One region of the Geodermatophilus sp. CPCC 206100 genome, then DNA from elsewhere that is predicted to be linked to it. Evidence: riboswitches for the same ligand, from Rfam matches in the RefSeq annotation. Region 1 holds a riboswitch; each other region holds the start of a gene.
The links. Region 1 has a riboswitch for S-adenosylmethionine ahead of thrC (threonine synthase). Riboswitches for the same ligand answer to the same signal wherever they lie in the genome.

Region 1 (9,292 bases):
TCGTGGGGCCGGGGCGCATCGCCGAGAGCGTGATGGGCGACTTCGCGCACGTCCCCGGCGCCCGGCCGGTGGCCGTGGCCTCCCGCTCCCTCGACCGCGCCACCGCGTTCGCCCGGCAGCACGGCATCGAGCGCGCGCACGGCTCCTACGCCGACATCCTCGCCGACCCGGACGTCGACGTCCTCTACGTGGCGACGCCGCACCCGCAGCACGCCGCGATCGCGCTCGCCGCCATCGACGCGGGCACGGCCCTGCTGGTGGAGAAGGCGTTCACCGCCACCACCGCCGGTGCCGCCGAGGTCGTCGGGCGGGCCCGCGAGCGCGGCGTGTTCGTCATGGAGGCGATGTGGACCCGCTTCCAGCCCGCCGTCGTCCGGCTGCGGGAGCTGATCGCCGAGGGCGCGATCGGCGAGGTGCGCTCGGTGCAGGCCGACCTCGGCGTGGCCCGCGAGTACGACCCCCGCGACCGGCTGTTCGCCCTCGAACTCGGCGGCGGTGCGCTGCTGGACCTCGGCGTCTACGTCGTCTCGTTCGCGCAGATGCTGCTCGGCACCCCGGACACGGTGCGGGTGGCCGGGTCCCTGTTCCCGACCGGGGTCGACGCCGAGGCCGGCCTGCTGCTGGGCTACGACGACGGGCGGACGGCGACGCTCACCGCGTCGCTGCGCCACCCGACGCCCGGCCAGGCCCGCGTCTTCGGGACGACGGGCTGGATCGACGTCCTCCCCCGCTTCCACCACCCGGACACGATCGTCCTGCACCGGGCGGGCGGGGAGCCCGAGACGATCACCCGGCGCCCGACCGGCACCGGCTACGCACACGAGCTGATCGAGGTGACGGAGTGCCTGCGGGCCGGGCGCACCGAGAGCGCGGTCATGCCCCTGGCCGACACCCTCGCCGTGCAGGACGTGCTCGGGCGAGCGGCCGACGCGCTCGGGGTCCGGCACGCCGAGGACCCCGCCGTCCTGCGTGTCTGACGGGACCAAGGTCCTCAAAGGTTGAAGTTCTGGTCGGCGCTGCCGATGAGTGGAGTGACTCCACCCACCGACCCCGCAGGGAGCCGACCGTGTTCCTCCTCTCCGGCATCACCGCACTGGCCGCCAAGTGCGCATCCGCTTCCACCGTCGCGCAGGTGGCCACCGGCCTCGGCATCGCCGTCGCCGGCGTGACCGGAGCCGGCGCGGCAGGCGTCCTGCCCGCCCCCGTCCAGGACGGCGTGGCCGGCGCCATCGAGGCGGTCACCCCCTTCGGCGTGCCGTCCTCCGACGACGCGACCGCCGACCCGATCGAGACCGACGACTCGGGCCTCGACGGACCCGGCGACGGCCCCGGCGACGGTCCCGGGGCCGACCCCGGCGAGGTCCCCGCCGCCGCGACGCCGACCGGGCCGGGGACCGACGACGACGGGACGCCGGACCGGGGCCGCGGGGACGCCGGCGAGACCGACGACTCCGGCCTCGACGGCTCCGGGGACGACAGCACCGACGACGAGGGCTCCGACGACGACGGCACGCCCGACCGGGGCCGTGGGGACGCGGGCGCCGCCGCGCCCAGCACCGGCGCGAGCCGCTCGGACGACCCCGAGCGCCGGGCCCGCGAGGCGGAGGAGCGAGCCCGCCGGGACGCCCAGCGCGCCGCCGAGGAGGCAGCGGAGGAGGCCCGCGAGGCCGCCGAGGAGCTGCGCGAGACCGAGAAGCGGGCCCGCCGGGACGCCCAGCGCGCCGCCGAGGAGGCGGCGGAGGAGGTGCGGGAGGCCGGCGAGCGGGCCCGCCGGGACGCCGAGCGGGCCGCCGAGGGCGACCGCTCCGGGCACGGCGGGGACGACCGCGACCGCGACGACGAGTGACCGGGGTCCGCTACGCGGCGTCCCAGGCCAGGCCCGAGGCCTGCTCGGGGGTCGGCACCCGGGACGGGCTGCGACCGGTCCGGCGCACGGCCTCGGCGAAGGCCACCGCGTCGACCACCGCGGCTCCGCCCGGGTCGTTGTTGAAGTAGACGAGCACGTCCTCGTCCGCTGCCCAGGTCGCCGCGAGCCGCTCCGCCCACAGCTGCAGGGTCTCCACCGGGTAGCCCCAGCCGTCGGCGCCGGTGTGCAACCGCAGGTAGCCCCACCCGGCCGTCCGCCACAGGGGAGCCACCGGCTGCTCGGCGCGGTCGGCCCAGCACAGCGCCGCTCCGTAGCGCTCCAGCAGTGCCCGGACCTCGTCGGTCCACCAGCTGTCGTGCCGCGGCTCGACCGCCACGCGGGTGCTCGGCGGGAACTGCGCGAGGCAGTCCCGCAGCAGGCCCACGTCGGCCTTGAGCGTCGGCGGCAGCTGCAGCAGGACGGCGTCGAGCCGTTCCCCGAGCCCGGCCGCGCGCTCCATCAGCCGGCCGACCGGCTCCTCGGGCTCTCGGAGCCGCTTCACGTGGGTGAGGAACCGGCTGGCCTTGACCGCCCAGCGGAAGTCGTCGGGGGTGCGGGTCCGCCAGGCCTCGAACGTGGTCCGCTCGGGCAGCCGGTAGAAGGCGTTGTTGCTCTCCACCGTGGCGAAGTGGGCGGCGTGGTGCTCCAGCCACAGCCGCTGCGGCAGGCGCTGCGGGTAGAAGCGCCCGCGCCAGTCGCGGTACTGCCAGCCCGACGTCCCGATGACCACCGCCACGCGGTCTCCCTACCCCTCGCGGGCCCGGCTCCACGCGCACCGGACGGGTGACACCGGCGGCGACGGGGCAGGAGGTGCCGGGAACCCCCGGCCCGAGAGGAACCCCGTGACCGACCTGCCGCCCACCGTCTTCGTCCTCTTCGGCGCCACGGGCGACCTGTCCCGGCGGATGGTGCTGCCGGCCTTCGCCCAGCTCGCCGAGCGCGGTCTGCTGCCCGCCGACTGGCGGCTGGTGGGCAACGGCCGCGGCGACGTCTCCCACACCGACTTCGCCGAGCTCGCTCACGACGCCGTCGAGGAGTTCGGCCGACCGCTGGACGACGGCGCGTGGGAGGAGTTCGCCGGCCGGCTCCGCTTCGCGGGAGGCGGCTTCGCGGAGTCCGACCCCGGGAGCCTGCTCGACGTGCTCGCGGAGGCCCGCGACGAGCTCGGCGGGGACCCGCAGCTCGTGCACTACCTCGCCGTCCCCCCGTCGGCGTTCGACGGGCTGACGCGGGGCCTGCAGGAGCACGGGCTGACCGAGGGCGCCCGGGTGGTCTACGAGAAGCCCTACGGGACCTCCCCGGAGTCCTTCGCCGAACTCGACGAGCTGGTGCTGTCGGTGCTCGACGAGGACCAGGTCTTCCGGATCGACCACTTCCTGGGCAAGGAGGGGACGCAGGACCTCCACGTGCTGCGCTTCGCCAACGGGCTGTTCGAGCACCTGTGGAGCCGGGAGCACGTGTCCCAGGTGCAGATCGACGTCCCGGAGGACCTCGACGTCGCCCAGCGGGCCGAGTTCTACGACGCCACCGGCGCGGCCCTCGACATGCTGGTGACCCACCTGTTCCAGCTGGCCGCCGAGGTGGCGATGGAGCCGCCGGCCAGCTTCTCCCCCGCCGACCTGCTGCAGGCCCGGGAGGCCGTGCTGTCGTCCTTCCGCCCGCTCGACCCCGGTGAGGTCGTGCTCGGCCAGTTCGACGGCTACACCGACATCGACGGCGTGGCCGACGACTCGGCGACCGACACCTTCGTCGCCGCGCGGCTGTGGGTGGACACCGACCGGTGGCGCGACGTGCCGTTCGTGCTGCGGACCGGCAAGCGCATGGCGGCCAGCGAGCAGCGGGTCAGCCTGCTGCTGCGCAAGCCGGACGGGCCGGTCGAGGCGATCCCCGGGCACGGCAACGTGCTGTCTCTGTCGCTGTCCGGCTCCGGGGCGGTGGACCTCGCGCTGGTCGCCAAGCGGCCCGGTCCCGATCTCGCCCTGGCCCGCGCCACCGCGACGCTGGAGCTGGCCGACGTCCCCGGCGGGGAGCCGCTGCCGCCCTACGCCTCACTGCTGCACGACGTCCTGATCGGCGACCGCTCCCTGTTCACCAGCAGCGCGGGGCTGCGCAGCGCGTGGGCGGCCTTCGCCCCGCTGGCGCAGGACCGCCCGCCGGTGCACCGGTACGCACCCGGCTCGTGGGGACCGGCGGAGGCGCAGGCCCTGGCCGGACCGGGCGGCTGGCTGCTCGGCGACGGCGGGGACTGAGCGCCGCCGCTCCGCCGGACGCCGACAGGGGCGGCCCGCCGAAGCGGACCGCCCCTGCAGGTGACGGACTGGGGCTACGTCGCAGGGACCCACGGCGCGCGGAGCGTGTCGTGGGGGGCGACGTGGTCCTCTTAGAAGTCCATGCCGCCCATGCCGCCGTCGCCACCCGGCATGGCCGGGGCGGCCTTCTCCGGCTTGTCGGCGATGACGGCCTCGGTGGTGAGGAAGAGCGCCGCGATCGAGGCGGCGTTCTGCAGCGCCGAGCGGGTCACCTTGGCGGGGTCGATGATCCCGTTGGCGACCAGGTCCACGTACTCGCCGCTGGCGGCGTTGAGGCCCCAGCCGGTCTCCGAGTTGCGGACCTTCTCCGCGACGACGCCACCCTCGAGGCCGGCGTTGATGGCGATCTGCTTCAGCGGCGCCTCGAGCGCGACGCGCACGATGTTGGCACCGGTGGCCTCGTCACCCGTGAGCTCGAGCTTGTCGAACGCGACGGCCGTGGCCTGCGCCAGGGCGACGCCACCACCGGCGACGATGCCCTCCTCGACGGCGGCCTTGGCGTTGCGCACCGCGTCCTCGATGCGGTGCTTGCGCTCCTTGAGCTCGACCTCGGTCGCGGCGCCGGCCTTGATGACGGCGACGCCACCGGCCAGCTTGGCCAGGCGCTCCTGCAGCTTCTCGCGGTCGTAGTCGGAGTCCGACTTCTCGATCTCGGCGCGGATCTGGTTGACCCGACCGGCGATCTGGTCGCTGTCGCCGGAGCCCTCGACGATCGTCGTCTCGTCCTTGGTGACGACGACCTTGCGGGCGCGGCCGAGCAGCTCGGTCCCGGCGGACTCCAGCTTGAGGCCGACCTCCTCGCTGATGACCTGGCCACCGGTGAGGATGGCGATGTCGGTCAGCATGGCCTTGCGGCGGTCACCGAAGCCGGGGGCCTTCACCGCGAGGGACTTGAAGGTCCCGCGGATCTTGTTCACGACCAGGGTCGCCAGGGCCTCGCCCTCGACGTCCTCGGCGATGATGGCCAGCGGCTTGCCCGACTGCATGACCTTCTCCAGCAGCGGGAGCAGGTCCTTGACCGAGCTGATCTTGCTGTTGACGACGAGCACGTACGGGTCGTCGAGGACGGCCTCCATGCGCTCGGCGTCGGTGACGAAGTAGGGCGAGATGTAGCCCTTGTCGAAGCGCATGCCCTCGGTGAGCTCGAGCTCGAGGCCGAAGGTGTTGCTCTCCTCGACGGTGATGACGCCTTCCTTGCCGACCTTGTCCATCGCCTCGGCGATGAGCTCGCCGATGGCCGGGTCAGCGGCGGAGATCGACGCGGTGGCGGCGATCTGCTCCTTGGTCTCGACGTCCTTGGCGGTCGAGAGGAGGTACTCGGTGACCGACTCGACGGCCTTCTCGATGCCCTTCTTCAGGGCCATCGGGTTGGCGCCGGCGGCGACGTTGCGCAGCCCCTCGCGGACGAGGGCCTGGGCGAGCACGGTGGCGGTGGTGGTGCCGTCACCCGCGACGTCGTCGGTCTTCTTGGCGACCTCCTTGACCAGCTCGGCGCCGATCTTCTCCCACGGGTCCTCGAGCTCGATCTCCTTGGCGATGCTCACACCATCGTTGGTGATGGTGGGGGCACCCCACTTCTTCTCGAGGACGACGTTGCGGCCCTTGGGACCGAGGGTCACCTTGACGGCGTCGGCGAGGGTGTTCATCCCGCGCTCGAGGCCGCGGCGAGCCTCTTCCTCGAAGGCGATCATCTTGGCCATGTGGTGATGTCCTCCATGCATGGATCGCTGCACGGCCGGGTTCGGCGCCCGCGACGGACGACACCGGTGGTTGGGCACTCCGTCGGCCCACACACCCGTGCCTCACCGCATCCGACCTGATTGGCACTCGGCACTGTCGAGTGCCAACCGAGAGTCTGGCACTCGACCCTGCCGAGTGCAAGAACGGGGGGTGGGCGGCCGCTGTTCCAGGCCCCCGGACACGACCGAGGCCCGGCCCCCTCGCGGGGAACCGGGCCTCGGCGGGACGTCGGGACTCAGGCGGTGCGCACGCCGTCGGCCTGCGGTCCCTTCTCGCCCTGGACGACCTCGAAGGTGACCCGCTGGCCCTCGTCGAGGCTCTTGTAGCCGTCCATCTGGATGGCCGAGTAGTGGACGAAGACGTCCTGACCGCCGTCGACGGCGATGAAGCCGAAGCCCTTCTCGGCGTTGAACCACTTCACGGTGCCCTGTGCCACGTGTGCTCCCACGTTTCGTGCGGCGGACGACCCCCGAACCAGGGGCCGGGTCTCGCTCTTCCGCCCGTCGAACACGAACGTGGAACGCGAACCGCGGCAGAACGTACAGCACGAAAGGCGAGGTGAGAGCAACCTCACCCACGCGTTCACCGGACGGGGGACGCCGTCCCCCGTCCGGGTTCGCCGCGAACGCTACTCGGTCACCCGATGAGGCCCGCGGCCCGCACCGACCTCAGCGACGGCTCCACCCGGTGGGTCGGGCCGACGACCGGCTCCAGCGGGTCGAGGGTCTTGAGCCCCTCGCCGGTGTTGAGGACGACGGTCTCCTTCGCCGGGTCCAGCCGGCCGTCCTCGACCAGCTGGCGGAGCACCGCGATCGTCACCCCGCCGGCGGTCTCGGCGAAGACGCCGGTGGTGCGGGCGAGGTCGCGGATGCCCTGCACGATCTGCTCGTCGCCCACCTTGCCCACGGCTCCGCCGGTGCGCCGGATCGCGTCGAGGGCGTAGGGCCCGTCGGCGGGGTTGCCGATGTTCAGCGACTTGGCGATGCCGGTCGGCTTGACCGGCTTGACGACGTCCCAGCCGTTGTCGAAGGCGGTGGCGATCGGGTCGCAGCCGGCCGACTGGGCGCCGAAGATCGTCCACTCGCTCGCCTCGACGATCCCGGCGGCGGTGAGCTCGCGGAAGGCCTTGTCCACCTTGGTGAGCAGCGATCCCGAGGCCATGGGGATGACGACCTGGGCCGGGATCCGCCAGCCGAGCTGCTCGGCGATCTCGTAGCCCATCGTCTTCGAGCCCTCGGCGTAGTACGGCCGCACGTTCTGGTTGACGAAGGCGGTGTCCTCGAACTCGTCGGTCTCGGCGAGCTCGCTGGTCAGCCGGTTGACGTCGTCGTAGGAGCCGTCGACGGCCACCAGGGTCTGCCCGTAGACCGCCGACTGCACGACCTTGCCCGGCTCCAGGTCGCTCGGGATGAACACGAACGACGGGATGCCGACCCGCGCCGCGTGTGCGGCCACCGAGTTGGCCAGGTTGCCGGTCGAGGCGGCGGCGATCTTGGTGTAGCCCAGCCGCTTGGCGGCGGTGGCCGCGAGGCTGACCACCCGGTCCTTGAACGAGTGGGTCGGGTTGGCCGAGTCGTCCTTCACCCACAGCCCACCGGTGATGCCCAGCTCCGCGGCGAGCCGGTCCGCGCGCACGAGCGGGGTCAGGCCCGGGTCGAGCGAGACGCGACCGGCCGGGTCCTGCCCGACCGGCAGCAGCGCCACGTAGCGCCAGATGTTCTGCGGGCCGGCCTCGATCTGCTCGCGAGTGACCGCCCGCATGAGCTCGGGGTCGTAGTCGACCTCGAGCGGGCCGAAGCACTCGGCGCAGGCGTGCTCGGCGACCAGGCCGAAGGTGGCGCCGCAGTTGCGGCACACCAGCCCGCGGGCCGGACACGGCGGGATGGGGCCGCCGGCGCTGGAGTCGGCCTGGACAGAACCGGGAGCGGTCAGGGTCATGCGACGACTACCTCCTCATCTTCCCCGCACCGGGCCGTCGAGCCGCGCGGGACGGAATTGGCACCTTCCGCCGCGCGGTGCGCGGACGGCGGTTGCCGGGGCTTCATCGGGCCGTGTCCCTCTGCCCCTCTGGATGAGTGGAACGGGCCGACTGTACCCGCACGGCAAGCGGCGACCCGGGGTCGGGCCGGAGCCGGAGCCCGTTGACCCGGCGGCCGGGGGCGCCCACGATCCAGCGGTCCGGACCGCAGAGGAGGGGTGCTCCGTGCACCTGGTCGCCCGGGGCAGCCGGCTCGCGGTCGCCTGCCTGCTGGTCCTGGCCACGGCCGCCTGCGAGACCGGGCCGGCGGCCGACCCGGGTGCGGCGGGACCGTCGGCGAGCCGCTCCTCCGCCCAGCCGGAACCGGGCGGGCTGAGCGGCAGCCTCCTGCAGTTCCGCCGCGACGTGGCCGGCCGGCGCCTGCAGGTGCGCCTCACCGCCGACACCGGCGGCCTGGTGGTGGAGGCCCTCGAGCTGGTGGTCGACGGCCTGCCCACCGCGCCGGCCGACCCGCGGGACGCCGAGCTCCGTCCCGGCACGCCGCTGGACCTGCCCGTGGTCGCGGGCGCGAGCGACTGCGCGGGAGCGCCGTCGGCCCCGTCGGCGAGGGTCCGGGTGCGGGACGGCACCGGCGCCCGCCGGGAGGTCACCGTCCCCCTCGACGACGGCGGGCTCGTGCGCAGGCTGCACGCGTCCGACTGCGCCGAGCAGGAGCTGTACCGCCAGGTGGCGATCGAGGTGGTCGGCGTCCGGCCGGCGGGGCCCCCCGCCGGGCCGGCCCTCGACGTCGACGTCCGGTTCCGCCGCGTCGGCGGCAGCGAGCCGGTGCGGGTGACGGGGACCGCGCCCAACACGATCTACAGCATCTCCGCCGTCGGCCCCCTGCCCACCCTGGACCGGCAGCCCACGGTGGACCTCGCCCTGCGCATGGTCCCGGCCCGGTGCGATCCGCACGCGCTCGGCGAGAGCTACACGACCGGCCTGATCGGGCTCGTCCTCGCCGTCGGGGAGGCGGCGCCGCGGACCGTCGTCCTCACCCCCGCGGACGACGTCCGCCGGCAGCTGGAGACCTTCGCCGTGGACACCTGCCGCGCGCCGACGGGGTGACCGGGGGCGGTGGGGGGGCGGGACGCCAGGATGTCCCGGTGACCCCGGCACGCGTCGTCTACACCGACCTCGACGGCACGATGGTCGGCCCGCGGGGGTCGTTCTGGCACACCGCGACCCGCGACCTGACCGCCGATCCGGCCGCGGCCCTGCTCGACCTGCACCGGGCCGGCGTCGCCCTCGTGCTGGTCAGCGGGCGCACCTTCGAGCAGGTGGTGGAGGCCGCGCGCATCTTCGCCGCGGACGGCGCGA
Region 2 (9,292 bases), on a different contig from region 1:
CGGCGAGACCGAGTTCCTCCAGGCGGTGCAGGAGGTGCTCGAGTCGCTGGCCGTCGTGCTGGACCGGCACAGCGAGTACACCGAGATGAAGACCATCCAGCGCATCTGCGAGCCGGAGCGGCAGGTCATCTTCCGGGTCCCGTGGCAGGACGACCGCGGCGAGGTGCACATCAACCGCGGCTTCCGGGTGGAGTTCAACTCCGCCCTGGGCCCCTACAAGGGCGGCCTGCGCTTCCACCCCTCGGTGAACCTGGGGATCGTCAAGTTCCTCGGCTTCGAGCAGGTGTTCAAGAACGCGCTGACCGGCATGCCCATCGGCGGCGGCAAGGGTGGCTCCGACTTCGACCCCAAGGGCCGGTCCGACGCGGAGATCATGCGCTTCTGCCAGTCCTTCATGACCGAGCTGTACCGGCACCTGGGCGAGTACACCGACGTGCCGGCCGGCGACATCGGCGTCGGGGCCCGCGAGATCGGCTACCTGTTCGGCCAGTACAAGCGGATCACCAACCGCTACGAGTCCGGTGTGATCACCGGCAAGGGGCTGGGCTGGGGCGGCGCGCTGGTGCGGACGGAGGCCACTGGCTACGGGGCCGCGTTCTTCGCCGAGGCGATGATGGAGGCGGCGGGGGAGTCCTTCGACGGCAAGCGGGTCACCGTCAGCGGCTCGGGGAACGTCGCCGTCTACGGCGTGGAGAAGGTGCACCAGCTCGGTGGCACCGCCGTCGCCTGCTCGGACTCCAGCGGCTACGTCGTCGACGAGAAGGGCATCGACCTCGAGGTGCTCAAGCAGGTCAAGGAGGTCGAGCGGGGCCGGGTCGCCGACTACGCCGACCGGGTGGCCTCGGCGAGCTTCGTGCCCGACGGCAGCATCTGGGACGTCCCGTGCGACGTCGCGATGCCCAGCGCGACGCAGAACGAGCTGGACGGCGACGCGGCCGAGGTCCTGGCCCGCAACGGCTGCCGGTACGTCGTCGAGGGGGCCAACATGCCGGCCACGCCGGACGCGGTCCGGGTGTTCCGCAGGGCCGGCATCGCCTTCGCGCCGGGGAAGGCGGCCAACGCCGGCGGGGTGGCCACCTCGGCGCTGGAGATGCAGCAGAACGCCTCGCGCGACCGCTGGACCTTCGAGCACACCGAGGCCCGGCTGGAGGAGATCATGCGAGACATCCACGCCCGCTGCTCCGCCACGGCCGCGGAGTACGGCTCGCCCGGTGACCTGGTCCTCGGCGCGAACGTCGCGGGCTTCCTCGAGGTGGCGGAGGCGGTGCACGCGCACGGCCTGGTGTGACCCCGGGGTCAAGCGTCCTTGACAGGAGCGGCGGTCGCTGGTGGACTGCCGCTGTGTCAAGCTCACTTGTCAGCACGCGGTCGGCCGGTGCCGGGCGTCACGTCGCCGCGGTGCTCCTGGGGCTGCTGGTCGCGGCCGCGATCGGCCTGCTCGCCGGCGCACTCGGGGAGGACGGCCGGTTCTGGACCCGCGTCGTGGTCTTCGCGGCCGCCACCGTGGGTCCGGGCTACGGCCTGGCCTGGCTGCTCCTGCTCTCCGGGAGCGCCGGTCCCGAGCCGGTCGCCCGGCCGGAGGAGACCGTCGAGCACCAGTGGTGGCACCGCAGCGCGTCGGCCGCCTTCGTCGACGTGGTGACCGTCGCCGGCGTGGGGACGGCGGCGCTGGCCGTCACCGGCCTCGAGGTGGACGCGACGACGGCGCTGGCCCTGCTGCTCGTCCTGGCCCTGGCCGACGTCGGCACCCGCCTGGCCGTGCTGCGCCGGCGGGACGCCTGACCCCGGCCGTGCGCAACGACCTGGCCGAGCGGCGGGCGACCCGCGGCTGGTCGCAGGGGCGCCTGGCCGAGGAGCTCGGCGTCTCCCGGCAGACGGTGATCTCGCTGGAGAAGGGCCGGTTCGACCCCAGCCTGCCGCTGGCCTTCCGCATCGCCGCGCTCTTCGACTGCCGCATCGAGGACGTCTTCAGCCCCGCCGATGGGGCAAGCTGAGCCCGTGAGTGCCCAGCGAGACGACGTCCGGGCGGCGGAGCTGTACGTCGCCGACCTCGAGCCCCATCCGGGCGGCCGCGTGCAGCGGACGCTGCGGGTGGCCGGTGCCTTCCTCTCCGAGCTGGTCAGCGGCCTGCTCCCGGCGCCGACGGTGAGCGACGTCGTGGTGCGACGGCGCGCCGACGGCGCCGAGGCGCTGCGGGTGCCGGCCGCGGACCCGGTGCTGCCCGGTGACCTGCTGCGCTTCGTCCGCGAGCAGCTGGACTCGATGGACGCCGAGGCGTTCCTCGCCGAGTGGGGCGAGCCGGCCTAGACCTCGCCGCGCAGCACCTCGGCGGCCTGGGCCAGCGCGCGCATCTTGCCGGCGGCCGACTCCCGGGGCAGGTACTTGAGCCCGCAGTCGCTGGAGAGCACCAGCCGCTCGACGTCGACGTCGTCCAGCGCGCGGCGCACCCGGTCGGCGATCACCTCGGGCGTCTCCACCTCGGGGGTGGACAGGTCGAGCACGCCGAGCGCGATGCCCTTGCCCCGCAGCGGGCGCAGCTGCGCCGGGTCCAGGTGCGACTGGGCGGTCTCCACCGACACGGTGTCGACCGGGGTGTCGGCCAGCTCCGGCAGGAACGAGTAGCCCTCGGGGCGCTCGGAGACCATCGCCGCGTAGCCGAAGCACAGGTGCAGGTGCACCGGCCCCGCCGCGCCCTCGACGGCCCGCGTCACCGCCTCCGCGCCGTACTGGCGGGCCACCTCGGGGCGCGCCTGCAGCCACGGCTCGTCGATCTGCACGATGTCGGCGCCGGCGGCGAACAGGTCGGCGATCTCGGCCCGCACCACCTCGGCGTAGGCCATCGCCAGCGCCCGCCCGTCGCCGTAGTGCTCGTCCTGCGACTGCTGCGCCATCGTGAACGGCCCCGGCACGGTGATCTTCACGGTGCGGTCGCTGACCGCCCGCAGGAAGCGGACGTCGCGCGCCTGCACCGGCTGCGGACGGCGGATCTCGCCCACCACGCGCGGCACCGGGATCGGCTTGCCGGAGCGGTTGATGACCGACCCCGGCTGGTCGACGTCCACGCCCTCCAGCGCGGTGGCGAAGTGGTTGGAGTAGGACTCCCGGCGCTGCTCGCCGTCGGTGACGATGTCGAGCCCCGCGGTCTCCTGGGACCGGACGGCGAGCCGGGTGGCGTCGTCCTGGGCCTCCTCGAGCAGCTCCGGCGCCACCCGCCACAGCTCGCGCGCGCGCACCCGCGGCGGCGTCTGGTGGGCGAGCTTGTCGTGGTCGAGGAGCCAGCCGGGCTGCGGGAGGCTCCCGACGACCGAGGTGGGCAGGGGCGGGAGCGTCAGGGCCATGCGCTGATCCTGCCGTGCGCTCGACCGGTGCGCGCACGGCCCTCCTGTGCTGTGCTGACCGGCGTGGCGGAGAACTACATCGCGCAGCTGGACTTCGGCGCCCCCAAGATCGACGAGGACGCCTTCGTCGCGCCGACGGCCGTGGTCGTCGGCGCCGTGACCATGGGGCCACGGTCGAGCATCTGGTACGGCGCGGTCGCCCGGGCCGACCACGAGGTGATCGAGATCGGCGAGGGCTCGAACATCCAGGACGGCTGCACCCTGCACTCCGACCCCGGGTCCCCCCTGGTCATCGGCCGCGGGGTGACCGTGGGGCACAACGTGGTGCTGCACGGCGCCCTCGTGGACGACGACGTGCTGGTGGGGATGGGCAGCGTCGTGATGAACGGCGCCCACATCGGCTCCGGGTCGATCGTCGCCGCGGGCGCGGTGGTCACCCAGGGCACCGAGGTGCCGCCGGGGTCGCTGGTCGCGGGCATCCCCGCCAAGGTGATCCGCCAGGCCACCGAGGACGACCTGGCGCACATCCGCGGCAACGCGGCCAGCTACACCGAGCGGCTGCCCGCGGCCCGCCGGGTCCGGCCGGTCGTCCGCCAGCCGCTGCCGCCGGCCGGGCTGACCCCCGGCGACGCCATGGACTGAGTCTCAGTCAGCGAGGAGCTCGCGGACCAGGGCGCCGACGGCGTCGAGCTCGATGAGGAAGCCGTCGTGGCCGTACGGCGAGGGGATCACCCGCAGCGGGACGCCGAGCGCGTCGGCCACCTGGTGCTGCAGGGCCAGCGGGTAGAGCCGGTCGCTGTCCACCCCGGCCACCACCGCCCGCGCGGTCACCCGGGCCAGCGCCGCCGGGGTGCCGCCGCGGCCGCGGCCGACGTCCCAGGTGTTCATGGCCTCGGTCAGGACGACGTAGCTGCCGGCGTCGAAGCGGCCGGCCAGCTTGTCGGCGTGGTGGTCGAGGTAGGAGGCCACGGCGAACCGGCCGTCGCCCTGCACGGCGGTGCCGAAGCGCTGCTGCAGCTCGTCGGCGCTGCGGTAGGTCAGGTGCGCGATCCGGCGGGCCACCCCGAGCCCGCCCACCGGCCCGGGGCCGGGCAGGTAGTCCCCGCCGGCCCACGCCGGGTCGGTGCGGACGGCGGCCTGCTGGGTGGTCTGCGTGCCGATCTGGTCGGCGGTGGCCGCGGCGCCCGAGGCGAGGAAGAACAGCGCCTCGACCCGCTCGGGCAGGGCGACCGCCCACTCCAGCGCGCGCATGCCGCCCATCGAGCCGCCGAGCACCGCCGTCCACCGGCCGACGCCGAGGGCGTCGGCCAGGGCCGCCTCCACCCGCACCTGGTCGCCCACCGTGACGGCGGGGAAGCGGGACCCCCACGCGGCGCCGTCCGGAGCGGCCGAGGACGGGCCGGTCGTGCCCTGGCAGCCGCCGAGCACGTTGGCGCAGACGACGAACAGCCGGTCGGTGTCCAGCGGCGCCCCCGGCCCGACCAGCCCCGCCCACCAGCCCGGCGTCGGGTGCCCGGGCCCGGCGGGGCCGGTGACGTGGCTGTCGCCGGTGAGCGCGTGCTCGACGAGGACGGCGTTGCCGCCGCCGGGCGCCGGCGTCCCCCAGGTCTCGTAGGCGACCCGCACGGCCGGCAGCGACCCGCCCAGCTCGAGCCCGAACGGCCCGGGCAGGTCGAGGAACCGCCGGTCGCCGACCGGATCCCCCTCACGCCAGCCGCCGGGCCGGGGCGGGGCCCAGGGGGCGACCCGGGCCCCGCCCACGGTCAGGCGCCCTTCGCTGCGCGGAAGCCGGCCTCCAGGTCGGCGAGGATGTCGTCGATGCCCTCGAGGCCGACCGCCAGCCGGACCAGGCCCGGGGTGACCCCGGTGGTGAGCTGCTCCTCGGGGGTCAGCTGCGAGTGCGTGGTCGACGCCGGGTGGATGACCAGGCTGCGCACGTCGCCGATGTTGGCCACGTGGCTGTGCAGCTCCAGCGCGTCGACGAAGCGCTTGCCGGCCTCCACCCCGCCGTGCAGCTCGAAGGTGAGGACGGCGCCGGCGCCCCGCGGGGCGTACTTCTGCTGCGCCGCGTGCCACGGCGACGAGGCCAGGCCGGGGTAGTTGACCCGGTCCACCGAGTCGTGGGCCTCGAGGAACTCCGCGACCCGCAGGGTGTTGGCCACGTGCCGCTCCATGCGCAGCGACAGCGTCTCGATGCCCTGGACGACGAGGAAGGCGTTGAACGGGGAGATCGCCGGGCCGAGGTCGCGCAGCAGCTGCACGCGGGCCTTGAGGGCGTAGGCGGGTGCGCCGAGGTCGGCGTAGACGACGCCGTGGTAGGTCGGGTCGGGCTCGGTGAAGCCGGGGAACTTCCCGCCGGTCCAGGTGAAGTTGCCGGCGTCCACGATCAGCCCGGCGATCACGGTGCCGTGCCCGCCCAGGTACTTGGTCGCCGAGTGCACGACGACGTCCGCGCCGAACTCGATCGGCCGGATGAGGTACGGGGTGGCGATCGTGTTGTCGACGATGAGCGGGACGCCGTTGCGGTGCGCCACCTCCGACACCGCGCTGATGTCGAGGACGTCGCCCTTGGGGTTGCCGATCGTCTCGGCGAAGAAGGCCTTGGTGTTCTCCCGGACCAGCGACTGCCAGTTCTCCGGGTCGTCGGGGTCCTCGACGAAGGAGACGGACACCCCGAGCTTGGGCAGCGAGTGGTGCAGCAGGTTGTAGGTGCCGCCGTAGAGGGAGGCGGAGGCGACGACGTGGTCGCCGGACTCGGCGACGTTGAGCAGCGCGAGGGTCGTGGCCGACTGCCCGCTCGACACCGCCAGCGCCGCCACGCCGCCCTCGAGCGACGCCACGCGCTGCTCCAGCGCGTCCTGCGTCGGGTTCATGATCCGGGTGTAGATGTTGCCCATCTCGGCCAGCGCGAACAGGTCCGCGGCGTGCTGGGCGTCGCGGAACTGGTAGGCGGTGGTGGCGTAGATCGGCAGGGCACGGGCCCCGGTGGTCGGGTCGGGGCTCGTGCCGGCGTGGATCTGCCGGGTCTCGAAGCTCCAGCTCTGGGGGTCGGTCATGCGCCGGTCTCCTCTCGATCGGGAGACCCCGCGGCGCGCGAGGAGCTCCGTCCTTGCCGGACGGCGGACGCCGGCCAGCCGGCTCTTCCCCTGGAGCACCTCGGACGGAGTCGAGGTTGCCGGGCAGCCAGCCAGGTGCTTTGCACTGCCTCTCGTGAGCCAGGCGTGATCCTAGGCAGGCCGACGTCCCCCGTGGAACACCGGTTCAGAGGACCTTCGAGAGGAAGGCCCGGGTGCGGGCGTGCTGCGGGTTGCCGAGCACCTCGCGCGGGTGGCCGGCCTCCACCACCACGCCGTCGTCCATGAACACGAGGGAGTCGCCGACCTCCCGGGCGAACCCCATCTCGTGCGTGACGACCACCATCGTCATCCCGGACTCGGCCAGCCCGCGCATGACGTCGAGGACCTCGCCGACCAGCTCCGGGTCCAGCGCCGAGGTCGGCTCGTCGAACAGCATGAGCTGCGGCTCCATGGCCAGCGCCCGGGCGATGGCGACGCGCTGCTGCTGGCCGCCGGAGAGTTGGTTCGGGTAGTTGTGCACGCGGTCGCCCAGCCCGACGCGCCCGAGCAGCTCGACCCCCCGCCGGCGGGCCTCCTCCTTGCGCTGGCCCTTCACCTGGGTGGGCGCCTCGATGACGTTCTCCAGCGCGGTCCTGTGCGGGAAGAGGTTGAACCGCTGGAAGACCATGCCGATGTCTCGGCGCTGCGCGGCGACCTCCTTGTCGCGCAGCTCGTGCAGCTTGCCGCCCCGCTCGCGGTAGCCGACCAGGTGCCCGTTCACCCACAGCCGCCCGGCGGTGACCTTCTCCAGGTGGTTGATGCAGCGCAGGAAGGTCGACTTGCCCGACCCGGAGGGGCCGATCACGCACACCACCTCGCCGGGCGCGACCTCCAGGTCGATCCCCTTGAGCACCTCCACGTGCCCGAAGGACTTGCAGACCCCCTCGGCCCGCACCATGGGCTGCACCGCGCTGCTCACTTCGAGCTCCCCACCTCGCGGGCCTCGCGGGCGGCCCGCTGCGCGCGGGTCTCCCGGCTGCCGAAGCCCCGGCTGAACCGCTTCTCCAGGAAGTGCTGGCCGATCATCAGCAGGCTGGCCAGGGCCAGGTACCAGAGGATCGAGGCCACGGCCATCGGGATGATCTGGAAGGTGCGGCTGCCGATGGCGCGCAGTTGGAAGTTGAGCTCCGTGCTCACCGGGACGGCGATCAGCAGCGAGGTGTCCTTGAGCATCGCGATGGTCTCGTTGCCGGTCGGCGGGATGATCACCCGCATGGCCTGGGGCAGCACGATCCGGCGCATGGCCTTGCCGCGGCTCATGCCCAGGGCGCTGGCCGCCTCCACCTGGCCCGGGTCGACCGACTGGATGCCGGCCCGCACGATCTCGGCCATGTAGGCGCCCTCGGAGAGCACCAGGCCGAGCAGCCCCGCGGTGAAGCCGGCGAAGATCTGGTTGCCGTCGAGGCCGAGGAAGCGCATGTCCCCGGAGAGCCCCAGCCAGCCCATGATCTGCTGGTCGAACGGGATGCCGAACTCGTAGGTGCCGTAGAGCGCGCCGAGGTTGGCGACGAAGAACAGCAGGACGATGCGCGGGATGGCGCGGAAGAACCAGATGTAGGTCCACGCGGCGCCGGACACCACCGGGTTCGGCGACAGCCGCATGACGGCGAGGACGATGCCGAGCAGCACCCCCAGCGCCATGGCGAGGACGGTCATGAGCAGCGTCGTCCGGGCTCCGCGGAGCACCGGCGCGCTGAACATGTTGTCGAGCATGAAGTCCCACTGGAACACCGGGTTGGTGACCAGCATGTGGACGAACATCGCGACCAGCACCGCGATGACGGCGGTGGCGATCCACCGTCCCGGGTGCCGGACCGGCACCGCCGCGATGTGCTCGGGCGGTGCCGGCCGGGTGGTGTCAGGGGCCTCGGCGGCCATGGCTGGGGGCTCCGGTCAACCGACGGTGGGGTTCACCGTCGGGTCGTCGATGGCGCCGTCCTCCACGCCCCAGCGCTCGAGGACCTCGGCGTAGGTGCCGTCGTCGATCAGGGCCCGGACGGCGTCGGCGACGGCCTGGGCGAACTCGGCCTGGTCCTGGGGGATGACGTAGCCGTAGGGCGCGGCGTCGTAGATGTCGCCGAGCAGCTCCAGCTGGCCACCGGTCTGCTGGACGGCGTAGGCCATCACCGGGGAGTCGGCCAGGCCGGCGGCGGCGGCGCCCGAGACGATCGCGGCGGTCGCGTCGCTCTGCAGCTCGTACTGGTTGATCGTGATCGGGTCCTGCCCGGCGGACTCGCACGCCTGGGAGCGGGCGGTGACGTCGTCGAGCTGCACGGTGCCCTGCTGGACGGCGATGGTCAGGCCGCAGGCCTCGTCCGGGTCGACGCCGTCGGGGTTGCCCGCCTTGGTGGCCCACTGGGTGCCGGCCGAGTAGTAGCTGACCATGTTCACCTCCTGCAGGCGCTCGGCGTTGATCGTGAACGAGGAGACCCCGACCTCGTACCGGCCCGAGCCCACGCCCGCGATGATCGAGTCGAACGAGGCGGTCTGGAACTGCGCCTCCAGCCCGAGCTTCTGCGCGACGAGGGTGAACAGGTCGACGTCGAAGCCGACGATCGTCTCGCCGTCCTCGGCGAGGAACTCGCTCGGCGCGTAGCTGGTGTCGCTGCCCACGGTGAGGGCGCCGTCCTCGGCGACGTCGGCGGGCACCAGGGCGGCCAGCGCGTCGTCGGCCTCGACGCTGGGCAGCGGCTCGCTGGTGGCCGCCGCCCCACCGCCGCCGCCACTGCCACCGGCGTCGCCGCCGGAGTCCTCCCCGCAGCCGGCGAGGACCAGGGTGAGGCCGGCGACGGTCGCGGCGGCGGCCCGGCCCGGCCGGGTCAGGGAACGGTTGGACAC
Region 3 (9,292 bases), on a different contig from region 1:
ATGTTCTCGGGGACGACGGAGACGTCGACCAGCTGGTCGAGCGGGTCCAGGACCGCGCGGGCGTCGGCGTCCGTGCCACCACCGGCGCCGAACGGGATGACCGCGCGGATGTCGTCGGTGGGGAACTCCGGAGCGTCCCCTCCCCCACCTCCGCCCCCGTCGCCGTCGGCGCTGCACGCGGCGGTCAGCACCGCGACGGAGGCCAGGCACGCCACGGTCGACAGGCGCCGCCGTCCGCGGGAAAGAGCCCAGTTGGAGATCATTCGACGATTCCTCTCACAGGCGGGGACAATTGCAGGAACGCACGACGAATGCGGCGCCCACGCTCCGGTCGGCTGTCTTCCCAGCCGGACTCCGGAACAGCGGCGCGGAGGGCCGAGCAGGTCATCCGCCTACGAACTTCTTCGGGTCGCGGTGTAACGTAGGTCTCGGTCAGGGTGGTGTCAAGGCCGACTCCCGGAGGTCCTCCGCGGACGTCTGTCCGGACACGAACTGTCCCGCGGACCGCCCGGCCCGTTACCGTCGGGACGTGCGCGCCGAGGACGACGACAGCCAGCCCGCGGCCGGGAGCAGCGACGCCACGGTGGGCCAGATGCTCCGGCGGCTGCACCAGCGGCAGTCCCGGGTGCTGGACCTGGGACAGATCTACGGGCTCACGCGCCCCCAGTTCTCGGTGCTGGGCGCCGTGGTGGGTGTGCCCGGCGTCGACCAGCGCGGCGTCACGACGGCGACCTTCGTGGACAAGTCCACCGTGGCCGACATCGTCACCCGGCTGGCCGAGAAGCAGCTCCTGGTCGTGTCCCGGAACCCGGACGACCTGCGGCGCGACGAGCTGCGGCCGACACCGGCGGCGATCGCGCTCGTCTACGAGTCGGCACCGCTGATCCTCGAGGGCAACGAGCGCGTCCTGAGCCCCATCCCGCTGGCGCAGCGCGAGGAGTTCCTGCAGCTCCTGCGGGCGACCGCGCACGCCGGGCGCACCGAGGTGCCGAAGGACTACGTCAACCCCAGCCCGGACGGCGTGCGCCCGCCGATCAACGTGCACTGGGGCCTGGGCCGGCTGCTGCGCGGGTCGCTGCAGCGCCACGGCCGGTTGTGGTCCCGGCACGTCCCCGCGGTGACGCACGTCCAGTGGCTGGCCCTGAGCGCGCTGCTGGGGGGCACCGACATCGACCAGCGCACGCTGGGCGAGCTGATCAGCCTGGACAAGGCGAGCCTGACCGACATGCTCGACCGCCTGGCGCGTCGGCGGCTGGTCCGGAAGCTGCGCGACCCCGCCGACGGCCGGCGCCGGGTCCTCCGCGTGACGGAGGAGGGGCGGGACCTGCTGGACCGCGTGGCCCCGCTGGTGCGCGAGGTCGACGCCGACTACCTCGAGCCGCTCGGTCCCGAGCAGCGGTCGAGGTTCGTCCGCGGACTGCGGCGCCTGGTCGAGGCCGACGCCGACGATGGCGGAGCCCCGGCCGGAGCACCGACCCTGGTCGGCGGGGTCTCCTGACCCCTCCCCTGCGTGTCCCGGGAACTCCCCTCGGGGCCGGCCGGCGAGTCGCTCGGTACCGGTCTTGACACCCTCCCCCGCGCGACCTACATTTCAGCCGCGGCCGAAAGTTCGTACGCGGACTAGATGTTCCGACACCGGCGAGTTGTCGTATCGGGGCGTCCGACCTGCGTCAGGAATGCCTTTCGTGGGCTCTGCTGGACACCTCCCTGCAGAAGCGCACGGACGGCGATCCGCAGCCCGGTCCGCCGAGGACCGGGGGCCGCAGCTACGCCATTCTCGCGGCCGGCGGGAGAAGAGCGACCGCTTCCGCCCCGCGCCAGCACGTGACCTCCGAGCCGTGCCGCTGCCCACCTCGTGACAGCGCACGGACGACCTTCTGCGAGAGGAACCCAGGCATGTCGACCGAGAGTCTCGAGAGCAAGATCCAGCGCATCGGGAGCCCGGTGCGGATGCTGCGGGAGGCGCCCGCCAAGCGCTTCAAGTTCCCGTACCCGGCCCAGCACACCAACTGGCAGGACGAGCAGGAGGCCATCCACCAGACGGCCGTGCTCTTCGACCAGTCGCACCACATGACCGACGTCTACTTCCGGGGACCGGACGTGACGCGCCTGCTCTCGGACACCGGTACCAACAGCTTCGCCACGTACGGCCGGGACAAGGCCAAGCACTTCGTGACCTGCAACGAGAACGGCCAGATGATCGGCACGGCCGTCCTCTTCGGGCTCGAGGAGGACGAGGCCAACCTGGTGGGACCGGCCGCGGCGGCGAACTGGGTGCAGTACCAGGCCGAGACCGGCGGCTACGACGTCGAGATCGTGCGGGACGAGCGCACCGCCGACGACAACTCCCAGCGGCTCACCTTCCGCTACGAGATCGAGGGCCCCAACGCCCAGCAGATCCTGGAGAAGGCCCACGGCGGCCCCATCGAGGCGGTCACGTTCTTCGCCATGACCGAGTTCACCGTCGGCGGGGTCCCGGTCCGGGCGCTGTCGCACACGATGGCCGGCGTCCCGGGCGCCGAGAGCATGGGCATGGAGATCTGGGGCCCGGCGTCCGAGGGCATGCGGTTCCTGGACGCGCTGCTGGCCGCCGGCGAGGAGTTCGGCCTGGTCCGCGGCGGCGCCCTCGCCTACTACACCGGCAGCATCGAGTCGGGCTACCAGGCCCAGCCCACGGCCGCGGTCTACACGGGCGAGGGGCTGAAGGCCTACCGCGAGTGGCTCCCGGGCAACGGGTACGAGGGCACGCTGTCGGTCGGGGGCAGCTTCCGGTCCGACGACATCGAGGACTACTACGTGACCCCCTACGACTTCGGTTACGGGCACCTCGTGAAGTTCGACCACGACTTCATCGGCCGCAGCGCGCTCGAGCAGATCAGCGACCAGCCGCACCGGCGCAAGGTGTGGCTGCGCTGGAACGAGCAGGACGTCGCCCGGGTGTACGCCAGCAGCCTGTTCGACGGGGAGAACCGGGCGAAGTACCTCGACACCCCCCTGGGGCGCTACGCCCGGGTCCAGACCGACTCGGTCCTGCTCGACGACCGCCTCGTGGGCATCTCCAACATGTGCGGCTACACGGTCAACGTGGGCGCCTGGATGTCGGTGGCCATGGTCGACGAGACGGCCGCCCAGGACGGCACCGAGGTGACGCTGCTCTGGGGCGAGGAGAACGGCGGAACGGCCAAGCAGGCCGTCGAGCGCCACGTCCAGACGACGATCCGCGCCACGGTGAGCACGCGGCCGCCGGTCCGCTGAGCGCCGTCGCCTACCCCGGCGACACCCCGCGGGGCCATCACGGGCGCTGGTCCCCAGCGCCCGCGGTGGCCCCGCCGTCGTGCGGACGGCCGGCCTCCCCCGGGACCGCCGGTCAGGCCGACAGCCGCTCCGGCGCCCCCGCGCTGAGCCGCAGCCCGGCGGTCGCCAGCGCGGCCACGAGCCGGTCGGCCCGTTCCCGGAGCAGCCCGGAGGCCGCGGCGTCGAGCGCATCGGAGCCGTCGTCCAGGCACTGCGCGAGCAGGGCCAGCACCTCGGGCGGCGGGCCGGCGGCGGGCCGCGTGCGGGCGGGGATGCGCGTGACCATCCCGCAGGCGCAGGACCCACCGGCCTTCGGGGCCAGGTGCTTGCCTCCGGGACACCTACCAGCTTCGACCATCGCCGAACTCAACTCCTCCGTGGGGCTGGCCCGGAACGCCATCCGTGTGGGCCGCGTCCCAAGAGTCCCGCCAGCCCCACCAGTCACACGGCCCGGCGCACCCGTGCGTGTCCAGATCGTGACGTCGGCCACATCCCGGGCTCACCCCTCCCCGCACGACCAGCGCGCCTTCCGCGACACGGAACGCGCGTTGACGCGGGTCGAGTTGACCCTCTCGCCGATCCGCCCCTAGCCTGCGTCCAGGTCTTGAGTGCCAGTGACGAGCCCCGGCTTGCTGGCCGGCAACCCTCCACTGCGGCGGGGTGCCCCGGGTGACGACCTGGCCCTGCACCCGCAGGGCAAGCGCAGGAGCGTTCCGCCGTCCCGGTCGTCCTGTGCTCCGCAGCGACGTCGAGGAGACGCCCGTGCCCCCCAGCACCCGGCTGCCCCAGGCCGGCGGCCCGCACCCGCCGGACCAGCACGCCGATCGGCCGTTCTCCGTCCGGGACCACGGGGCCCGGACGGCGCGAGCGACCCGCGGGCACCGGTCCCCCGCCATCGGGGACCTGCTGGCCGAGGGGCCGACGTTGTCCTTCGAGTTCTTCCCGCCCAAGGGGGCCGACGGCGAGGCCCAGCTGTGGACGGCGCTGCACGAGCTGGAGCGCCTGCACCCCTCGTTCGTCTCGGTGACCTACGGGGCCGGCGGCTCCACCCGGGACGGGACCCTGGCGGTGGCCGAGCGGATCGTCCGCGAGACCACGATGACGCCGCTGGCGCACCTGACCGCCGTCGAGCACAGCGTCGCCGAGCTGCGCGACGTCATCGACCGGCTGGCCGCCGCCGGCGTGCGCAACGTGCTCGCCCTGCGCGGTGACCCGCCCGGCGCCGATCCGCAGGCGGCGTGGGTCGCCCACCCCGACGGGCTGCGTCACGCCGCCGAGCTGGTGGAGCTGGTCTCCGCGTCGGGCGACTTCTCGGTGGGCGTCGCCGCCTTCCCGGAGGGCCACCCCCGCTCGGCGGACCGCGCGAGCGACGTCGAGTGGTTCGTGGCCAAGTGCCGGGCCGGCGCCGACTTCGCGATCACCCAGATGTTCTTCCGGGCCGAGGACTACCTGCGGCTGCGCGACGAGGTGGCCGCCCGCGGCTGCGACGTGCCGATCGTCGCCGGGGTGATGCCGGTGACCGACGTCCGGCAGATCGCCCGGATCGTCCAGCTCTCCGGCCAGGCGTTCCCGGCCGAGCTGGCCGCGCGGTTCGCCGAGGTCGAGGGCGACCGGGCCGCGGTGCGCGCCCTCGGCGTCGAGGTGGCGACCGAGCTGTGCCGGACGCTGCTCGGGGAGGGGGCCCCGGGCCTGCACTTCATCACGATGAACCGCGCGGCGGCGACCCGCGAGGTGTGCGCGGACCTGGCCCGGAGCGGGGACCTCCCGGGCGCCGGGTCGGCCACCGAGGACGTCGCCTGAGGAGCGCGGCCGGTCCCGGTCGGAGGCCGTCGTGCGGCACCTCCGACCGGGACCGCCCGCCTCACTCGAAGACGACGGTGCGGTTCCCGCGGATGATGATGCGGTTCTCGGTGTGCCAGCGGACCGCGCGCGCCAGCGCCCGGATCTCGGCCTCCCGGCCCCGCGAGGCTAGCTGGTCGGGGCTCAGCGAGTGGTTCACCCGGAGCATCTCCTGCTCGATGATCGGGCCCTCGTCCAGGTCCGCGGTGACGTAGTGCGCCGTCGCCCCGATGAACTTGACCCCGCGGGCGTGCGCCTGGTGGTACGGGCGGGCGCCCTTGAAGCTCGGCAGGATCGAGTGGTGGATGTTGATGGCCTGACCGTTGAGCTCCCGGCACAGGGTGTCCGAGAGGATCTGCATGTAGCGGGCCAGGATGACCAGCTCGACCCCCTCCGAGCGGACCATCTCCAGCAGCTCCGCCTCGGCCTCGGGCTTGGTCTCGCGGGTGACCGGGATGTGGCGGAAGGGGATCTCGTAGAAGTCGGCGATGCCCTTGAGCGTCGGGTGGTTGGACACGATCGCGACGACGTCGAGGTTGAGCTCGCCGATCGAGTTGCGGAAGAGCAGGTCGTTGAGGGCGTGCGCGTACTGGCTGACCATGATGATCACCCGCTGCTTCCGGGAGGCGTCGTCCAGGCGCCACTCCATCTGGTAGCGCTCGGCGATCGGCTGGAGGGCCTCGCGCAGGGCGGGGAGGTCCAGCGGGGCACCGTCGACGTGCGCGAACTCGACGCGCATGAAGAACATGCCGCTCGTGAGGCTGTCGAACTGGTGGCTCTCCACGATGGTGCACTGCTCGTCCACGAGCAGTCCGGACACCGCGTGGACGATGCCCGGGGCATCCTCGCAGGACAGCACCAGGACACCGTGCTGAGCGTCGGCGGGCCGCGTCATTGCGCCTCCAAACTCGGTGGATCGCGAGGCCGGTTGGTCGGCCGTGGTCAGGTCGTGGCCGCCGTCCCCGCGGAGAACCCTGCGACGAGGCGGTCCCAGAGGGAGGTTAAGGGGCGGGGGCTGTGCCGGCATGCCGCAGATGACCCTCGCGCACCGGCGAACGTGCCGGCCGGACCGCGACAATCGACGTAGCCGGGAGCCGGCCGACGGGCGGTCGCGCCGCCCCTGGCACCGTGTTGCTCCCTGCCCGGAGTCCGGGCACCCTGTGCCGGTCGGCGTTGCCGCAGGGGCGGCGCCGCCCCGAGAACCCCGGAGGACGAGTGGCTGCGATGTACGCCCGATCCACCACGATCCACGGCGACCCGCGGTCGGTCGAGCAGACGACCACCTACGTCCACGACGAGGTCATGCCCACGGTCCGGGCGCTGGACGGCTGCGTCGGCCTGTCCATGCTCGCCGACCGCGCGACCGGCCACTGCATCGTCACGACGTCCTGGCGGGACCGGGCGGCGATGGACGCCAGCCGCGACGCCGTCCGGGAGACCGCGGAGCGCACCGCCGAGCTGCTCGGCGGCACGCCGGACGTGCAGGAGTGGGAGATCGCCGCGATGCACCGGGTGCCCGAGGCCGACAACGGGGCCGTCTCCCGCGTCACCTGGCTGCGCAGCGCCCCGGACGCGGTCACCCGCGCCGTGGACGCCGTCCGGTTGTCCCTGATGCCGAAGCTGGAGGACCTGCCCGGGTTCTGCAGCGTCAGCGTCATGGTGCGCCGCGCCGAGGGGCTGACGGTGGCCGCCGTCTCCTACGACACCCGCGCGAGCCTCGAGCAGGCCGCCGAGGGCGCGCGGGAGTTCCGGGAGGAGTTCGCCCCCGCCATGGGCATCGAGGTGCTGGAGACCGCCGACCTCGACGTGGCGATCGCGCACCTGCGCGTCCCCGAGACGATCTGACCGCCCCGGGGACGCGCGGTCAGCGCGGCGCGCCCGGCAGGGCCGCGTCCAGCCGGGGGTAGACCCGCCGGACGTTGCCCTCGAAGACCGCGGTGCGGGCGTCGTCGTCGAGGGCCGAGGCCTCGACGTAGCGCCGGGTGTCGTCGTAGTACTGGCCGGTGCGCGGGTCCTTCCCGCGGACGGCGCCCACCATCTCGGACCCGAACAGGACGTTCCGGGTGTCCACCACGTCCAGGAGCAGGTCGATCCCGGGCTGGTGGTAGACGCAGGTGTCGAAGTAGACGTTGCCCATGACGTTGGACTCCACCGGCGGCTGCCCGAGCATGTCGGCCAGCCCCCGGTAGCGGCCCCAGTGGTAGGGCACCGCGCCCCCGCCGTGCGGGATGACCAGCCGCAGGTCGGGGAGGTCGGCGAACAGGTCGCCCTGTACCAGCTGCATGAAGGCGGTCGTGTCGGCGTTGATGTAGTACGCCCCGGTCGCGTGGAACACCGGCGTGGCCGACGACGAGACGTGCACCATGGCCGGCACGTCGAGCTCGACCATCGCCTCGTAGAACGGGTACCAGCTGCGGTCGGTGAGCGGCGGGGAGGTCCAGAACCCGCCGCTCGGGTCGGGGTTGAGGTTGCAGCCGACGAAGCCGAGCTCCTCCACGCAGCGGCGCAGCTCGGCGACCGACGCCTCGAGGTCCGCACCGGGCGACTGCGGCAGCTGGCAGACCGGGACGAAGCGGCCGGGGAACAGCGTGGCCACCCGGTGCACGAGGTCGTTGCTCCGGCGGGTCCACTCCAGGCTCACCGCCGCGTCACCCACGTGGTGGGCCATCGCCGAGGCGCGGGGCGAGAACAGCGTGACGTCGATGCCCCGCTCGTCCATCAGCCGCAGCTGGCTGGACTCGATCGTCTCCCGGATCTCGTCGTCGCTGATGGACGGGTAGGCCGGGGGCGTCGTCCCGGCCTCCCAGGCCGCGACCTGCTGCGTGCGCCACTCCGTGTGCGCGGCCGGCGCGGTCGTGTAGTGGCCGTGACAGTCGATGATCACTTCTGCTCCGTCTGCCAGGCGACGGTCAGCTCGTTCCGCCGACCGAAGCGCTCGAGGTGGTCGCCGAGGACGCGCTGGATGCGGGACAGGGTGTCCTCGTCCGGCGCCTGTGCCCGCAGCGTGAGGACGCCGTCGCCGACGACGACCGTGCCGACGCCGTCCCCGATGGACGCCGAGGACACCGCACCGTCGGTGCGCCAGGTGAGCCGCCGGCCGGTGTGCTCGACCAGCTGCTTGGCGTAGCGGGCGGGGGCGTCCGTGGCCACCGCGGCGGTGGCGGCCAGGGTCGCCGGGGGGCGGTCGCGCAGCTCCACGAGGAGGTCCCGCGCCGCGGCGGACACGCGGGCCGGGACGCCGAGCTCCTGCAGCTGCTCGGTGGCGGCCGCCATCTCGTCGGCCCGGCGCCGCGCGTGGGTGGCGGTGCCGTCGACGAGCCGGTCGACCGTGCGCTCGTCGAAGGACGCCAGCTCCGCGGCGATGTTCCCGCGCAGCCAGTCGGCGCAGCCCGCCACCTCCGCGCCCCGCAGGGCCTCCACCACCGCGGCCGCGAGCCCCTTGTAGAAGACGCTGCGCAGCAGCTTGCGCGAGATGGCGGTGCCCACCGGGCCCGGCTGCACCTCGACGTCCGCGCCGAGACCGGCGAGGAGCTCGGCGTACCGGCCGGCCGCCTCCCCCGACACGAGCATCGGCGTGCGCAGGCCCTTGCCCGGGACCGGCGACATCAGCGCCACGTCCACGACCGGGACGTCGCGCTCCGCCGCCCGCTTCGCCAGGGCCACCTTCAGCCCGGGGCTCGCGGTGTTGAGGTCGGCCCACAGCGTGCCCGGGCGCAGCGCCGGCAGGGCGTTCTCCAGCGCCGTCATGGCGTCGTGCGAGCTGTTCAGGCTGAGCACCAGGTCGGCGTCGGCGACCGCCTCGGCCTCGCTGCCGCGCGGCTGCACGCCGTCGACGCGGATGCCCTTCGGGTCGTAGCCGCGGACGTCGGCACCGGCCGCGACCAGGTCGCGGCCGATCTCCGACCCCGCCTCGCCGAGCCCGAGCACCGCGACCGGCACGGTCACGTCGCGGTCCCCCCGGAGGAGTCCCTCGGGCGGGCGGCGAGCTCGTCGGCCAGGTTCTCCCCCACCGGCGGGGTCCCGTGGGTGTGGAAGGTCTCGATGGTCTTCAGGCCCCAGGCCTGGCCCTTGGCCCGCTCGGCCTCGCTCCAGTCGACCGGCTTCCAGTCCGGCGCGAAGACCAGGCGGGCGGCGGGGTTGTCCAGCTCGATCCGGTTGC

Region 2: another riboswitch for S-adenosylmethionine. It lies ahead of PGN05_RS19080 (bifunctional o-acetylhomoserine/o-acetylserine sulfhydrylase); the one in region 1 lies ahead of thrC (threonine synthase).
Region 3: another riboswitch for S-adenosylmethionine. It lies ahead of metF (methylenetetrahydrofolate reductase [NAD(P)H]); the one in region 1 lies ahead of thrC (threonine synthase).

The regions. Positions count from the first base shown of each region.
Region 1 covers NZ_JAQISV010000020.1:103,803-113,094, forward strand. The annotation lists gene PGN05_RS11670 (Gfo/Idh/MocA family protein) at 1-977, shown strand, start outside; gene PGN05_RS11675 (hypothetical protein) at 1,067-1,846, shown strand; gene PGN05_RS11680 (DUF72 domain-containing protein) at 1,857-2,642, opposite strand; gene PGN05_RS11685 (glucose-6-phosphate dehydrogenase) at 2,749-4,155, shown strand; gene groL (chaperonin GroEL) at 4,287-5,915, opposite strand; gene PGN05_RS11695 (cold-shock protein) at 6,191-6,391, opposite strand; gene thrC (threonine synthase) at 6,592-7,893, opposite strand; SAM riboswitch class I at 7,906-8,033, opposite strand; gene PGN05_RS11705 (hypothetical protein) at 8,159-9,040, shown strand; gene PGN05_RS11710 (HAD family hydrolase) at 9,079-9,292, shown strand, end outside.
Region 2 covers NZ_JAQISV010000043.1:34,776-44,067, reverse strand. The annotation lists gene gdhA (NADP-specific glutamate dehydrogenase) at 1-1,288, shown strand, start outside; gene PGN05_RS19110 (hypothetical protein) at 1,399-1,782, shown strand; gene PGN05_RS19105 (helix-turn-helix transcriptional regulator) at 1,791-1,994, shown strand; gene PGN05_RS19100 (hypothetical protein) at 1,999-2,307, shown strand; gene PGN05_RS19095 (uroporphyrinogen decarboxylase family protein) at 2,304-3,338, opposite strand; gene PGN05_RS19090 (gamma carbonic anhydrase family protein) at 3,402-3,980, shown strand; gene metX (homoserine O-acetyltransferase MetX) at 3,984-5,099, opposite strand; gene PGN05_RS19080 (bifunctional o-acetylhomoserine/o-acetylserine sulfhydrylase) at 5,102-6,394, opposite strand; SAM riboswitch class IV at 6,439-6,554, opposite strand; gene PGN05_RS19075 (amino acid ABC transporter ATP-binding protein) at 6,600-7,352, opposite strand; gene PGN05_RS19070 (amino acid ABC transporter permease) at 7,370-8,332, opposite strand; gene PGN05_RS19065 (ABC transporter substrate-binding protein) at 8,348-9,292, opposite strand.
Region 3 covers NZ_JAQISV010000012.1:22,479-31,770, reverse strand. The annotation lists gene PGN05_RS06820 (tripartite tricarboxylate transporter substrate binding protein) at 1-263, opposite strand, end outside; gene PGN05_RS06815 (MarR family winged helix-turn-helix transcriptional regulator) at 530-1,498, shown strand; gene PGN05_RS06810 (aminomethyl transferase family protein) at 1,897-3,255, shown strand; gene PGN05_RS06805 (hypothetical protein) at 3,368-3,652, opposite strand; SAM riboswitch class IV at 3,895-4,003, shown strand; gene metF (methylenetetrahydrofolate reductase [NAD(P)H]) at 4,057-5,094, shown strand; gene purU (formyltetrahydrofolate deformylase) at 5,156-6,028, opposite strand; gene PGN05_RS06790 (putative quinol monooxygenase) at 6,358-6,978, shown strand; gene PGN05_RS06785 (amidohydrolase family protein) at 6,998-8,017, opposite strand; gene PGN05_RS06780 (DUF2218 domain-containing protein) at 8,014-9,078, opposite strand; gene PGN05_RS06775 (VOC family protein) at 9,075-9,292, opposite strand, start outside.